One region of the Pseudomonas saponiphila genome, then DNA from elsewhere that is predicted to be linked to it. Evidence: predicted binding sites of a transcription regulator. Region 1 holds the regulator's gene; the other holds the start of a gene.
What was found. The regulator sigma-54, encoded in region 1, starts transcription at its own class of promoters, with help from an activator protein. The targets are predictions, from matches to a motif close to ANTGGCATNNANNTTGCTNT.

Region 2: a site for sigma-54 is predicted at 4,531-4,550, ahead of BLV47_RS20875 (CmpA/NrtA family ABC transporter substrate-binding protein). Genes of this name have one in related genera too.

Annotation. Positions count from the first base shown of each region.
Region 1 covers NZ_FNTJ01000002.1:1,384,648-1,392,194, forward strand. The annotation lists gene BLV47_RS28120 (HPr family phosphocarrier protein) at 1-6, opposite strand, end outside; gene rapZ (RNase adapter RapZ) at 23-880, opposite strand; gene ptsN (PTS IIA-like nitrogen regulatory protein PtsN) at 883-1,347, opposite strand; gene hpf (ribosome hibernation-promoting factor, HPF/YfiA family) at 1,360-1,665, opposite strand; gene BLV47_RS28140 (RNA polymerase factor sigma-54) at 1,794-3,287, opposite strand; gene lptB (LPS export ABC transporter ATP-binding protein) at 3,470-4,195, opposite strand; gene lptA (lipopolysaccharide transport periplasmic protein LptA) at 4,195-4,740, opposite strand; gene lptC (LPS export ABC transporter periplasmic protein LptC) at 4,727-5,299, opposite strand; gene BLV47_RS28160 (KdsC family phosphatase) at 5,309-5,833, opposite strand; gene BLV47_RS28165 (KpsF/GutQ family sugar-phosphate isomerase) at 5,834-6,808, opposite strand; gene BLV47_RS28170 (ATP-binding cassette domain-containing protein) at 7,073-7,547, shown strand, end outside.
Region 2 covers NZ_FNTJ01000001.1:4,442,447-4,449,993, forward strand. The annotation lists gene BLV47_RS20850 (sensor domain-containing diguanylate cyclase) at 1-132, opposite strand, end outside; gene rlmKL (bifunctional 23S rRNA (guanine(2069)-N(7))-methyltransferase RlmK/23S rRNA (guanine(2445)-N(2))-methyltransferase RlmL) at 270-2,528, opposite strand; gene rmf (ribosome modulation factor) at 3,074-3,289, shown strand; gene BLV47_RS20870 (quinone-dependent dihydroorotate dehydrogenase) at 3,420-4,439, opposite strand; gene BLV47_RS20875 (CmpA/NrtA family ABC transporter substrate-binding protein) at 4,669-5,880, shown strand; gene BLV47_RS20880 (ANTAR domain-containing response regulator) at 5,896-6,471, shown strand; gene BLV47_RS20885 (nitrate/nitrite transporter) at 6,799-7,547, shown strand, end outside.

The sequences.
Region 1 (7,547 bases):
TGGCATCGCGGGGTAGATCCTTTCAGCTAAGGTCGCGGTGGCGAACCTGGACGTTCTTCAGGGTTTTTTGCAACACCTTGCCCAGGCGCTCGGTCAGGTACACGGAGCGGTGGTGCCCGCCGGTGCAGCCAATGGCAATGGTCACGTAGGCGCGGTTGCTGGCGGCAAAGCGCGGCAGCCACTTGAGCAGATAGCTTTCGATGTCCTGGAACATCTCTTCGACATCGGGTTGCGCAGCCAGGTATTCCGCCACCGGGGCGTCCAGTCCGGATTGGGCACGCAGTTCGGGTTTCCAATACGGGTTGGGCAGGCAGCGAACGTCAAACACCAGGTCGGCGTCCACCGGCATGCCGCGCTTGAAACCAAAGGACTCCACCAGGAACGCGGTACCCGGTTCCGGCTGGTTCAACAGGCGCAGCTTGATGGTGTCTCGCAGTTGGTAGAGGTTCAGGTTGGTGGTGTTGACCTTGAGGTCGGCCAGATCGACGATCGGGCCCAGCAGTTGGGTTTCATCGTGGATGGCTTCGGCCAGCGAGCGATTGGCGCTGCTCAGCGGGTGACGACGACGAGTTTCCGAGAATCGCTTGAGCAGGGTTTCCTCGTCGGCATCCAGATAAAGAACGTCACACTGGATATGCCGGCTGCGCACTTCTTCCAGCAGTTCGGGGAAGCGTGAAAGGTGGCTGGGCAAGTTGCGGGCATCGATGGACACCGCTACCAGCGGTTGCGCCAGTTCAGTGTGAATCAATGCACGTTCGGCCAGCTCGGGCAGCAAGCCGGCGGGCAGGTTGTCGATGCAGTAGTAGCCGTGATCCTCGAGAACATCGAGGGCGGTGCTTTTACCTGAGCCGGATCGGCCGCTGACGATGATCAAGCGCATGATTACTGACCGTTTTGCTCGTCCAGGACAACCTGATACAAGGCTTCGTTGCTGGTGGCACTGCGCAGGCGATCGCGGACTTCCTTGCGATCGAGCATGCTGGCGATCTGCCGCAGCAGTTCCAGATGAGCATCGGTGGCGGCTTCCGGGACCAGCAGGACAAACAGCAGGTCGACCGGGGCGCCGTCGATGGCGTCGAAATCGATGGGAGCGTCCAGATGCATCAGTGCACTGATGGGCGACTCGCAGCCTTTGAGGCGGCAGTGAGGAATGGCGATGCCGTTGCCAAAACCGGTGGAGCCGAGTTTCTCACGGGCGATCAGGCTCTCGAAGACGTCCTGCATCTCCAGATCAGGCACTTCACGGCTGATCAGGTTGGCAATTTGTTCGAGGGCGCGTTTTTTACTGCCGCCCGGCACGTTCACCAGGGAACGGCCGGGGGTCAGGATGCTTTCAAGTCGGATCATGGGAGGGGAGTGTTAGCGACCCGTGCCTTGGAGAAGGTGGAGTTGCTTTTCCTTATGCTTTTTCAGTTGGCGGTCAAGCTTGTCCGTGAGCAGGTCGATTGCGGCATACATATCGTCATGTTCTGCATTGGCGACAACCTCCCCACCGTGGATGTGCAAGGTGGCTTCGATTTTCTGCTTCAATTTCTCGACAGCCATGGTGACCTGCACATTGGTAATCTTGTCGAAATGCCGCTCCAGCCGGTCGAGTTTTTCGCCGATGTAAGCGCGCAGAGGTTCAGTCACTTCGAGTTGGTGTCCACTGATGTTGACTTGCATACAGCTTCTCCTTCGTTGCCAGTGCATAACGCGGCAGGCTGAGATGCCTGCCACCTAGACCATGCCTGCAACCGGCTGGCTCAGCCAGCTTGCAGGCACACTCCGAAACGCTGTGGCCAGCCCGGCGGTTACATCAACCGCTTGCGTTCGCTGGAAGGCGCGATCCCAAGGGATTCGCGGTACTTGGCGACGGTCCGACGGGCTACCTGAATGCCTTGTGCCTCCAGTAAACCAGCGATCTTGCTGTCACTCAACGGCTTTTTCTGATTTTCCGCAGCCACCAGTTTTTTGATGATCGCGCGGATTGCCGTGGACGAGCATTCGCCGCCTTCCGAGGTGCTGACATGGCTGGAGAAAAAGTATTTCAGTTCATATATGCCCCGAGGGGTATGCATGAATTTTTGTGTGGTCACCCGGGAAATCGTTGATTCGTGCATGCCTACCGCTTCGGCAATGTCATGCAGAACCAGGGGTTTCATGGCTTCGTCGCCATATTCGAGGAAGCCCCGTTGGTGCTCGACGATCTGAGTGGCAACTTTCATCAGGGTTTCGTTGCGGCTCTGCAGGCTCTTGATGAACCAGCGGGCTTCCTGCAACTGATTGCGCATGAAGGTATTGTCGGCGCTGGTGTCGGCGCGGCGTACAAAACCGGCGTACTGGGCGTTGACCCGCAGGCGTGGCACGGATTCCTGGTTCAGCTCCACCAGCCAGCGTTCGTTGTCCTTGCGCACGATGACGTCTGGAACCACGTACTCGGCTTCGCTGGATTCGATCTGCGAGCCAGGACGCGGGTTGAGACTCTGCACCAGTTCGATGACCTGGCGCAGTTCGTCTTCCTTGAGCTTCATGCGACGCATCAACTGGCTGTAGTCGCGACTGCCCAGGAGGTCAATGTAGTCGCAGACCAGGCGCTGGGCCTCGCTCAACCAGGGAGTTTTCGCCGGCAACTGGCGCAATTGCAGGAGCAGGCATTCACCCAGGTTGCGTGCGCCGATACCGGCAGGTTCGAATTGCTGGATGCGATGCAGTACGGCTTCGATCTCGTCCAGTTCGATGTCCAGCTCCGGATCGAAGGCCTCAAGGATCTCCTCAAGGGTTTCGTCCAGGTAGCCCTGATTGTTGATGCAATCGATCAGGGTCACGGCGATCAGGCGATCGGTGTCCGACATCGGGGCCAGGTTCAGTTGCCAGAGCAAGTGGCTCTGCAGGCTTTCACCGGCCGATGTGCGGGTGGTGAAGTCCCACTCGTCGTCATCGCTGCTGGGCAGGCTGCTGGCGCTGGTCTGGTAGACGTCTTCCCACGCGGTATCCACCGGCAACTCGTTGGGGATGCGTTCGTTCCATTCGCCTTCCTCGAGGTTGTCCACCGTGGGGGCGGTTTCCTGGTAGGAGGGTTCCTGGATTTCGGTATTGGGTTTGGACTCGGTGTTGTCGGCCAGGGGGTCGCTGTTGTCGAAGTCGTCGCCGTCTTCCTGGCGCTCGAGCATCGGGTTGGACTCCAGGGCTTCCTGGATTTCCTGTTGCAGGTCCAGGGTCGACAATTGGAGCAGGCGGATGGCCTGTTGCAGCTGCGGTGTCATCGTCAGCTGCTGGCCCATTCTGAGGACTAGCGATGGTTTCATGGCAGGGGCTTAACACCTTATTTGCCGGCGCACATGCGCCATCCACTACAGGGCGCCGAAGCGCCAAACATAAGCAAATTATATGCCTGAAACTGAAGTGTTTGCCTAGAGCGCTGTAACAATAAAGTTTGTGGGGATTTATCGTTTGCGGCGCTCTGGCGTCTGGCCCGACACCTCAGCCGTTACAGGCGGAACTCATGGCCCAGATAGACTTCCTTGACCAGTTCGTTGGCCAGGATAGTCTCGGAGTCGCCCTCGGCGATCAGTTGCCCGTCGTTGACGATATAGGCGGTTTCACAGATGTCCAGGGTTTCCCGGACGTTGTGGTCAGTGATCAGCACACCGATGCCTTTGGCCTTCAGGTGATGGATGATCTGCTTGATATCGCCGACCGAGATCGGGTCGACCCCGGCGAAGGGTTCGTCCAGCAGGATGAACTTGGGGGCGGTGGCCAGCGCCCGGGCGATTTCCACGCGGCGGCGCTCGCCACCGGACAGGCTCATGCCGAGGTTGTCGCGGATGTGGTTGATGTGGAATTCCTGCAGCAGGCTTTCCAGCTCCTGGCGGCGGCCGGCCTTGTCGAGCTCCTTGCGGGTCTCGAGGATGGCCATGATGTTGTCTGCGACCGACAGCTTGCGGAAGATCGAGGCTTCCTGGGGCAGATAGCCGATACCGGCGCGGGCGCGACCGTGCATCGGTTGGTGGCTGACATCCAGGTCGTCGATCAGGACGCGCCCCTGATCGGCCTGGACCAGGCCGACGATCATGTAGAAGCAGGTGGTCTTGCCGGCGCCGTTGGGGCCGAGCAGGCCGACGATCTGCCCGCTGTCGATGGACAGGCTGACATCACGCACGACCTGGCGGCTCTTGTAGCTCTTGGCCAGGTGCTGAGCTTTCAGAGTTGCCATTACTGGGCCTTTTGCTCGTCGGTTTTCTTTTTCGGCTGGATGACCATGTCGATCCGCGGACGTGGCGCGGTGACCGAGCTGCCGTTGGCGCGACCGGCGTTAGCCACTTGCTTGACGGTGTCGTAGACGATTTTCTCGCCTTCGGTGGTATTGCCGTCGTTGATGACCTTGGCCTTGTCGATCAGCACGATGCGGTTCTGCTGGGCATGGTACTGGATGGTCACGGCGTAGGCCTGGACCGGTTTCGGGTCGGTCTGCTTCTGCAGCTGTTCGAAGTAGGCCAGGTTGCCCACCGACGTCACGACATCGATTTCGCCAGTCTTGGATCGGGTGATGGTCACGGTGTTGCCGGTGATCTTCATCGAGCCCTGGGTGATGATCACATCGCCCTTGTAGGTAGCCACGCCGTTCTTGTCGTCCAGCTGGGCGTCGTCGGCCTGAATGCGGATGGGCTGTTGGCTATCGTTCGGCAGAGCCCAGGCGCTCACGCTTCCCAGTGCTGCGCCCAGACTGAGCAAAATAGGGAGGGTTTTAACGAGCCTCATACTGTCCTCTTACGTTCGATAGCAGGTTCATCCTGCCGTCTTTCAAATACGCTTTCATTCCCTTGGCAGTGGTCACGCCGTCGGCGCCGTCGATTCTAACGGCTTGCTCGGTCTGCGCATATTGCTTCTGCGGGAATACTGTCATGCGGCTGGTGGTGATCAGCAGGTTGCGATTGTGCTCGTCGGTGCGGGAAACCCGAACCGAATCGATCAGCTCGACCTCGGTGCCGTCCGGATTGACTTCGCCGCGCTCGCTCTGGACATGCCAGGGATAAGTGGTGCCGCGGTACATCTGCAGGTCGGGCTTGGTCAGCAGTGTCACTTCGCTGGCCTTGATGTGTTCGACCTTGTCCGAGGTCATTTCGTACTGCAGTTTGCCGTCTGGCAGGTACTGCACGCTGCGGGCGTTGATCGCGTAATAGTCGATGGCGCTCTCGTCGACCTGCACCACAGGCTTGTCGAGGAAGCGTTCCGGGCTGATGTTCCAGTAACCGACCGCCGCGAACAGCAGGGCGATGGTCCCGAAGATCAGGATGGTGCGAATCTTTTTACTCAGCATGGGAGGGCTCTATAGATAAGCGGCATTGGCTGCTTCAAGACGATCCTGGGCGCGCAGGATCAGCTCGCAGAACTCCCGTGCGGCACCTTCGCCGCCGCGGGCAACGGTAATGCCGTGGGCGTGTTCGCGGACAAAGCCGGCGGCGTTGGCCACCGCCATGCCCAGGCCGACACGGCGGATCACCGGCAGGTCGGGCAGGTCGTCACCCAGGTAGGCGACCTGTTCATAGCTTAGGCCCAGTTGGGCCAGAAGCTCGTCCAGTACCACCAGTTTGTCTTCGCGGCCCTGGTAGAGGTGGGGAATCCCCAGGTTCTTGGCGCGGCGTTCGACCACCGGGGTCTTGCGCCCGCTGATGATCGCGGTCTGCACCCCGGCGGCCATGAGCATCTTGATGCCCTGGCCGTCGAGGGTATTGAAGGTCTTGAACTCGCTGCCGTCTTCAAGGAAGTACAGGCGACCGTCGGTCAGGACGCCGTCGACGTCGAAGACCGCCAGCTTGATGTGTTTACCGCGTTGCAGCAGGTCGGCACTCATTTACATCACTCCCGCGCGCAGCAGGTCGTGCATGTTCAAGGCGCCGATCGGCCGGTCTTCCTTGTCCACCACCACCAGGGCGCTGATTTTATGGTCTTCCATGATCTTCAGGGCTTCGGCGGCCAGCATATCGGCGCGGGCGGTCTTGCCATGAGGGGTCATGACCGAATCGATGGTGGCGTGGTGGATATCGATGGCGCGATCCAGGGTGCGGCGCAGGTCGCCGTCGGTGAAGATCCCGGCCAGGCGACCGTCGGCCTCCAGAATCACGGTCATGCCCAGGCCCTTGCGGGTCATTTCCATGAGCGCATCCTTGAGCAGGGTGCCCCGTTGCACCTGCGGCAGATCGTTGCCTTCATGCATCACGTTCTCGACCTTGAGCAGCAGGCGGCGGCCCAGGGCGCCACCGGGATGGGAGAACGCGAAGTCTTCGGCGGTGAAGCCGCGGGCTTCCAGCAGGGCCACGGCCAGGGCATCGCCCATGACCAGGGCCGCGGTGGTCGAGGAGGTGGGAGCCAGGTTCAGCGGGCAGGCCTCGTGCTCGACATGCACGTTGAGATTGACGTCGGCGGCCTTGGCCAGTGGCGACTCAGGGTTGCCGGTCAGGCTGATCAGCTGGATGCCCAGGCGCTTGATCAGCGGCAGCAGGGTGACGATTTCGTTGGTAGAGCCGGAGTTGGAGAGGGCCAGGATAACGTCGTCGCGAGTGATCATGCCCATGTCGCCATGGCTGGCTTCAGCTGGGTGGACAAAGAAAGCCGTGGTTCCGGTGCTCGCCAGGGTAGCGGCGATCTTGTTGCCGATGTGCCCGGATTTGCCCATGCCGACCACGACCACGCGGCCTTTGCTGGCCAGAATCATCTCGCAAGCGCGTACGAAATCTGCGTCGATATGGGGCAGCAAGCCTTCTACGGCCTGAAGTTCGAGGCGGATGGTGCGTTGTGCTGATTGAATCAGGTCGCTGGATTGGCTCATGTCTGAAATCGTATAGCCCGATGAAAAGGCGGCGATTATAGCGGTAATGAGCAAATCCCTCACGCAAGTTCGTCAGCCTTTATCCGGCCGGTATCAGGAATCCTCCGATTTTGCCTGTCCTGGACCTGAACGTTCACGGCTTCGGCCTTGGGGGCGTCGTATCAGCAGTGATATAGTTCGCCGCCAGTTCGGCCTGCCCAGGGGCACGTACTCCCGGCAGGGAGCCAAGCGTCCGAGTGATAGGCTGCATCGCAAGGAGTTTAGATGAGTGCCGATAACGCCTACGCGGTCGAGCTGAAGGGACTTTCCTTCAAGCGCGGTGCGCGCAGCATTTTCAATAACGTGGATATCCGTATTCCGCGAGGCAAGGTCACCGGCATCATGGGGCCTTCCGGCTGCGGAAAAACCACCCTGTTGCGCTTGATGGGCATGCAGTTGCGGCCCAGCAGCGGCGAAGTGTGGGTCAACGGCCAGAATCTGCCGAGCCTCTCGCGCAGCGATCTGTTCGATGCGCGCAAGCAGATGGGCGTGCTGTTTCAGAGTGGCGCCCTGTTCACCGATCTGGATGTGTTCGAGAACGTGGCTTTTCCGCTGCGGGTGCATACCGAACTGCCGGACGAGATGATTCGCGACATTGTCCTGCTCAAGCTGCAGGCGGTGGGCCTGCGGGGTGCCGTCGACCTGATGCCCGATGAGCTGTCCGGCGGCATGAAGCGCCGGGTCGCCCTGGCCCGGGCCA
Region 2 (7,547 bases), on a different contig from region 1:
GTTGTAGGTGGACCAGGCCAAGAGCCCGGTGAGAATGCTGCCCGCGAGCAACACCAGCACCGCCACCAACCAGGCCGAAACATCTTCACTAATGAAACCCAGGATTTTCGGGCGTACCACATGCAACGGCATAAGTAGAACTCATCACGCCAGCGAGTTTGGGTGTCATCCGGATCAAGTGAGAGTTATAGCCATTAGCCATTAATTTGACCAGCGCTAAACAGCCCCCTAAGCCCGAAAAATCGGGCCTTGGGGGACTTATCCGGCCATCAGCGGGCGGTGACTTTCCAGGCCCGGTGAATCTTGCTGTTACGGGCAAAATCCGGGTCGATGGTTTTTGCCGTGATCTCTTCGACCTGATAACGGGTCGCGAGGTTCTCATCCAGCTGGAACTTGCGGAAGTTGTTGGAGAAATACAGCACACCGCCCGGGGCCAGGCGCGCCATGGCCAGGTCCAGCAACTGCACCTGATCACGCTGTACGTCGAACACCCCTTCCATGCGCTTGGAATTGGAGAAGGTCGGCGGGTCGATGAAGATCAGGTCGAACTCGTCGCGGCAACTCTCCAGCCAGGCCATCACGTCGCCCTGCTCCAGGCGGTTTTTGTCGGAGAAACCGTTGAGGGAGAAGTTGCGTCGCGCCCAGTCCAGATAGGTTTTCGACAGGTCGACACTGGTGGTGCTGCGCGCCCCGCCCTTGGCCGCATGCACGCTGGCCGTGGCGGTGTAGCAGAACAGGTTGAGGAAGCGCTTGCCGGCGGCTTCTTGCTGAATCCGCATGCGCATGGGCCGATGATCGAGGAACAGCCCGGTATCCAGGTAGTCGGTCAGGTTCACCAGCAGCTTGACCCCGCCTTCGCGGACTTCGGTGAACTGGCCCTGAGCACTCTGGCGCTCGTACTGCTTGGTGCCGCTCTGACGCTCGCGACGCTTGATCACCACCCGGCTCTTGTCCACGTTCAGCGCCTGGGGAATCGCCGCCAGGGCGTCGAACAGACGAGCCTGGGCCTTCTCCGGGTCCACCGACTTGGGCGCCGCGTACTCCTGCACGTGCACCCAGTCCTGATACAGATCGATGGCCAGGGAGTATTCCGGCATGTCGGCATCGTAGACCCGGTAGCACTCGACGCCTTCGCGCTTGGCCCATTTGCCCAGTTGCTTGAGGTTCTTCTGCAGGCGGTTGGCGAACATCTGCCCGCCTTCGCTCAGGCGTGCCTGCTCGACCACCGGGGCCGGAGCCGGCTTGATCGGATTGCCATTCTTGTTGAACTGGCGCACTGGCGCCTCGTCCGCCGCGGCCTGGGCCTGCTCGCGTTCCACCTGGCGCTGCTCGGCGGTACGCCGCTCGCCGGTGACGAACTGATCCGGCAGGACCTTGATCAGCAGCAGCTTGCACGGCAAGGCGCCGTTCCAGAACGAGTACTGCTTGTGGCTGCGGATGCCCATGCGCTTGCCCAGGTCCGGGGCGCCGGTGAACACCGCCGCCTCCCAGTTGAGACAGGCCTGACGCAGGCGCTCACCGAGGTTCTGGTAGAGGTACAGCAGGCTGGCTTCATCACCCAGGCGCTCGCCGTAAGGCGGGTTGCAGATCACCAGGCCTTTCTGGTTCTGGTCCGGACGCGGCTCGAAGGTGCCGACTTCGCCCTGATAGATCTTGATCCAATCGCTCAGGCCGGCACGCTCGACGTTGTTGCGCCCCGGCTGGATCAGGCGCGGATCGGCCTCGTAGCCACGGATCCACAGCGGTGGCTTGGCCAGGCCGGCCTGGGCCCGGGCCAGCGCTTCATCATGCAGCTTGCGCCACAGCGCCGGCACATGACCAAGCCAGGCGGTGAAACCCCACTGCTCGCGCTTGAGGTTGGGCGCGATGTCGGCGGCGATCATCGCCGCTTCCACCAGGAAGGTGCCGACACCGCACATCGGGTCGGCCAGGGCGCCGCCCTGGGCGGCAATACGTGGCCAACCGGCACGGATCAGGATCGCCGCCGCCAGGTTTTCCTTGAGTGGCGCGGCGCCTTGCTGCAAACGGTAGCCGCGCTGGTGCAGGCTATGGCCAGACAGGTCCAGGGAGAGAATGGCTTCGCCACGATCCAGGCGCAGGTGGATGCGCAGGTCCGGGTTGAGCTTGTCCACCGAAGGACGCTCGCCGGTCGGGGTGCGCAGTTTGTCGACGATGGCGTCCTTGACCTTCAAGGCGCCGAAGTGGGTGTTGTCGATCCCCGAACCATGGCCGCTGAATTCCACCGCCAGAGTGCCGTCAGCCAACATATGGTCCTGCCAGTCGACATCCAGCACGCCGTGATAGAGGTCCTCGGCATCCTTCATCGGGAAGCGCTTGAGCACCAGCAGCACCCGGTTGGCCAGGCGCGACCACAGGCACAGACGATAGGCCGTCTCCATGTCGGCCATGCCGCGCACGGCAGAAGTGTGCTCACGCGCTTGCTCAAGGCCAAGCCCGACGGCTTCCTCGATCAGCAGGCCTTCAAGGCCTTTGGGGCAGGTGAGGAAGAGTTCGTAACGATCCGACATGGGAGTACCAGAGCCTTTGGCAATAAGTGAACGGGCAACGCATCGCCCGCTCGGTTTTCAATCAAGCGCTTTTCTTCAAGAGCGCTCGTGTGGCACGAATCTGTGCCGTCCCACCCCAGCAGGCAGGCTTTCTTGCAGGGCAAAAGAGCTTTGAGGCCGGGACAGATAAAAAGTCAGGGCAACAAAATGACATAAGTCGACCCTTCGTCGAATAGTAGTTGAGTGCAACCGTTCGACATTCTCACTAAAGCATTAACCTCATCATCTAGTCAGAGGCTGATCACAGCGGGCTTTGCCTGACAAACAGGATACAAAACCACCCTCGGCTTATGGCCTGGACAGCAATATCGTTACGTCCTTATGACAAAACGATCATTCACTTGCTGTGACCTATTGGTTAGAACTCAACACAGGTTGGCGCCGCAATGGCGCCAACATCAAGGCTCGCCACGCCGGCAGCGAGCACCAACGGCAGAGACATTCTGCCCGACCTCAGAAGAAGGTCGACGGGACATAAAGCAGTCAACAAGTGAGGGAAACACCCTATGAGAAGACTAAAGCGTGATCCGTTGGAAAGAGCGTTTTTACGCGGATATCAATATGGCGTTAATGGCAAGTCCCGTGAGCTTTGCCCATTTACTCTACCGTCAGTACGCCAAGCCTGGATCAACGGCTGGCGCGAAGGACGCGGCGACAACTGGGACGGTATGACAGGCACTGCGGGCATCCACAGACTCAACGAACTTCGCGCTGTCGGCTGATCAGGGCACATTCCGACACCTACAACTTGAATAGATGACGACTTAACCACGCACGCCCCATCCGGGCGGCGGGCTTCGGCCCAGGGGTTCCTTCGAGGAGCCCTTTTTTATGCCTGCCGTCCTTCCCCTCTCAGCCCATGGCCGCGATCGCGTCCACCGACTCGCGAATCAACGCCGGGCCCTTGTAGATGAAACCCGAATACAGCTGCACCAGGCTCGCGCCCGCGGCGATTTTCTCAGCCGCGTGCTTGCCCTCGGTGATGCCGCCCACGGCAATGATCGGCAAACGGCCGGCCAGTTCGGCGGCCAGCACCTTGACCGTGTGGGTGCTCTTGTCGCGCACTGGCGCGCCGGACAGACCGCCCGCCTCGTCACCGTGCTCCAGGCCTTCGACGCCTTCGCGACTCAGGGTGGTGTTGGTGGCGATCACCGCATCCATGCCGGTTTCCAGCAAGGCACGGGCCACTTCCACGGTTTCCTCGTCGCTCATGTCCGGAGCGATCTTGATCGCCAGCGGCACCCGCTTGCCGTGGATAACCGCCAGTTCCTGCTGGCGCTGGCTCAGGGCCGACAAAAGCTGCTTGAGCGACTCGCCAAATTGCAGGCTGCGCAGGCCCGGCGTGTTGGGTGAACTGACGTTGACCGTGACATAGCTGGCATGGGCGTAGACCTTGTCCAGGCAGATCAGGTAGTCGTCCACCGCCCGCTCCACCGGAGTATCGAAGTTCTTGCCGATATTGATCCCCAGCACGCCCTTGTATGACGCGGCGGCAACCCGCGCCAGCAGGTTGTCGACCCCCAGGTTGTTGAAGCCCATGCGATTGATGATGGCTTCGGCCTGGGGCAAGCGGAAGATCCGCGGCTTGGGGTTGCCCGGTTGCGGACGCGGAGTGACGGTGCCGATCTCGACAAAACCGAAGCCCAGCTGGGCAAAGCCGTCGATGGCCGCACCATTCTTGTCCAGGCCAGCGGCCAGACCCACCGGGTTGGCAAACTCCAGGCCCATGACCTTGACCGGCAACTGGGCCGGCGCCTTGCACAGCAGGCCGTTAAGCCCCAAACGCCCGCCCGCACCGATCAGGTCCAGGGACAGATCGTGGGAGGTTTCCGGGGAGAGTTTGAACAGCAGCTGGCGGGCCAGGGTATACATGGGCGGGATGAACTCGGTTGGCGGCGAAATTGGCCGCCGATTATAGCCGCGCCCGGGGCTTGCAGGCGAGGCGCAGAAGCAAATCCCCGGCAATGGCATATGCCTTGCACCCCTTTGAGCATCAAACCCGAGCCAATGGCGGTCCGGGTTCAAGGACAACGGCGTCGTCACCTGCGCGGGCTAGGCCCGGCCTGCGGGTACGACGCTTTTTTATGCAAGGTGCCCCGTCATGACTGAACGCCCCAACACCCCGCTGGCCTGGGTCAATGGCAGCGATGCCCCGGAAAAGTCCGCCATCGACCTGGGCTTCATGGCCCTCACCGATTGCGCCTCGGTGGTGGTCGCCGCCACCCAGGGCTTTGCCCAGCCCTACGGACTGACCCTGAACCTCAAGCGCCAGAGCTCCTGGGCCAGCCTGCGGGACAAGCTGGTGAGCGGTGAACTGGATGCCGCCCACAGCCTGTACGGCCTGATCTACGCGGTGCACCTGGGCATCGGCGGCACCAGCCCTTGCGACATGGCGGTGCTCATGGGCCTGAACCAGAATGGCCAGAGCATCAACCTGTCCCGCGAACTGCAGGCGCTCAAGGTGACCAGCCCTGAAGCACTCGACCGCCACGTGCACCAAAGCCGGGCGCGCCTGACCTTCGCCCAGACCTTCCCCACCGGCACCCACGCCATGTGGCTGTACTATTGGCTGGCCAGCCAGGGCATTCATCCATTGCTGGACGTCGACAGCGTGGTGGTACCGCCGCCGCAGATGGTGGCCCACCTGCAGGCCGGGCGCATCGACGGTTTCTGCGTCGGTGAACCCTGGAGCGCCAGCGCGGTGCAGCAGGACCTGGGCTTCACCCTGGCCACCAGCCAGGCGATCTGGCCCGACCACCCGGAAAAGGTCCTCGGCTGCACCCGCGCCTTCGTCGAGCAATACCCCAACACCGCCCGCGCCCTGGTGATGGCGATCCTCGAAGCCAGCCGCTTCATCGAGCAAAGTCCGGAAAACCGCCGCAGCACCGCCCAGCTGCTGAGCGCCGCCGACTACCTGAATGCCCCGTTGGCCTGCATCGAACCGCGACTGCTGGGGGACTACGCCGACGGGCTGGGCAATCGCTGGCAGGACCCTCATGCCCTGCGCTTTCACCAAAACGGCGCGGTCAACCTGCCCTACCTGTCCGACGGCATGTGGTTCATGACCCAGTTCCGCCGCTGGGGCCTGCTGCGCGAGGACCCGGACTACCTCGGCGTCGCGCGCCAGGTGCAACAACTGCAGCTGTACCGCGAAGCCGCCAGCGCGCTGGGCATCGCCGCCCGGAACCAGGACATGCGCAGTAGCCAACTGATCGACGGCAAGGTCTGGGACGGCTCACAGCCTGCCGCCTATGCCCGCAGCTTCCGCCTGCACGCTCTCAACGACTCACCTTGCCTTGTCGCCCAGCGCTGACCGGAGCCCGCCACCATGCTGCGTATCCTGCTGATCAACGACACCGCGAAGAAAGTCGGCCGGCTCAAGGCCGCACTCAGCGAGGCCGGCTTCGAGGTGATCGACGAATCCGGCCTGACCATCGATCTGCCCGGACGCGTCGAAACGCTGCGTCCGGACGTGGTCCTGATCGATACCGAGTCACCCAGCCGCGACGTCATGGAGCAAGTGGTGCTGGTCAGCCGCGACCAGCCCCGGCCCATCGTGATGTTCACCGACGAACACGATCCGGGGGTCATGCGCCAGGCGATCAAGTCCGGGGTCAGTGCCTACATCGTCGAAGGCATCCAGGTCCAGCGCCTGCAACCCATCCTCGACGTGGCCATGGCGCGCTTTGAAAGCGACCAGGCCCTGCGCGCGCAGCTCCAGGCCCGGGAGCAGCAACTGGCCGAACGCAAGCGCATCGAACTGGCCAAGGGTCTGCTGATGAAAATGAAGGACTGCGACGAAGAACAGGCCTATACCCTGATGCGCCGCCAGGCCATGAGCAGACAGCAGAAACTGATCCAGGTGGCGGAACAGATCATCGCCATGCAGGAACTCCTCGGCTGAGCCTCCTCCCGTAGGAGCCGGCTTGCCGGCGAATGGGCCGCTGAACCTTGCGCCAGTCTTGAGGGGGCCTTCGCTGGCAAGCCAGCTCCTACAGCCTGCTCCTGCGACAGGGGTTGGCGCGGCTCTTGCTACCAGATCCACACCGGTAACCAACGGCGGTTGCCCACCTACGACAAAGACGTCGCGCGCCCTGCTCGCCCACCGCGAGCCGGGCGCCGACGTCTTTGTCGTTCTGGCCCCACTGAACGGGGCCGGTGGCGCGGCCACACGGCGCTCCACCTGCAGGCTCATGACGGCTCCAACGACCCCTATCAGCTGAGGTGCGCGATGAATTCAAGCTTCTGGAAATCCGGCCATACCCCGACCCTGTTTGCAGCCTTCCTGTATTTCGACCTGAGTTTCATGGTCTGGTACCTGCTGGGCCCCCTGGCGGTGCAGATCGCCGCCGATCTGCACCTGAGCACCCAGCAACGCGGCCTGATGGTGGCCACGCCCATCCTCGCCGGCGCGCTGCTGCGCTTCATCATGGGCCTGCTGGCCGACCGCCTGTCACCGAAAACCGCCGGCCTGATCGGCCAGGTGATTGTCATCGGCGCCCTGTTCGTGGCCTGGAAACTGGGCATCCACAGCTATGAACAAGCCTTGTTGCTCGGGGTGTTCCTCGGCATGGCCGGGGCCTCCTTCGCGGTGGCCCTGCCCCTGGCCTCACAATGGTATCCGCCGCAACACCAGGGCAAGGCCATGGGCATCGCCGGGGCCGGCAACTCCGGCACCGTGTTCGCCGCCCTGATCGCCCCGCTGCTGGCGGCGGCTTTCGGCTGGAGCAATGTCTTCGGCTTTGCCCTGATCCCGCTGATCCTGACCCTGGCGCTGTTCGCCTGGCTGGCGCGCAACGCTCCAGAGCGACCTCGCGCCAAGTCCATGGGCGACTACTTCAAGGCCCTGGGCGACCGCGATAGCTGGTGGTTCATGTTCTTCTACAGCGTGACCTTCGGCGGCTTCATCGGCCTGGCCAGCGCCCTGCCCGGCTACTTCAACGACCAGTACGGCCTGAGCCCGGTGACCGCCGGCTACTA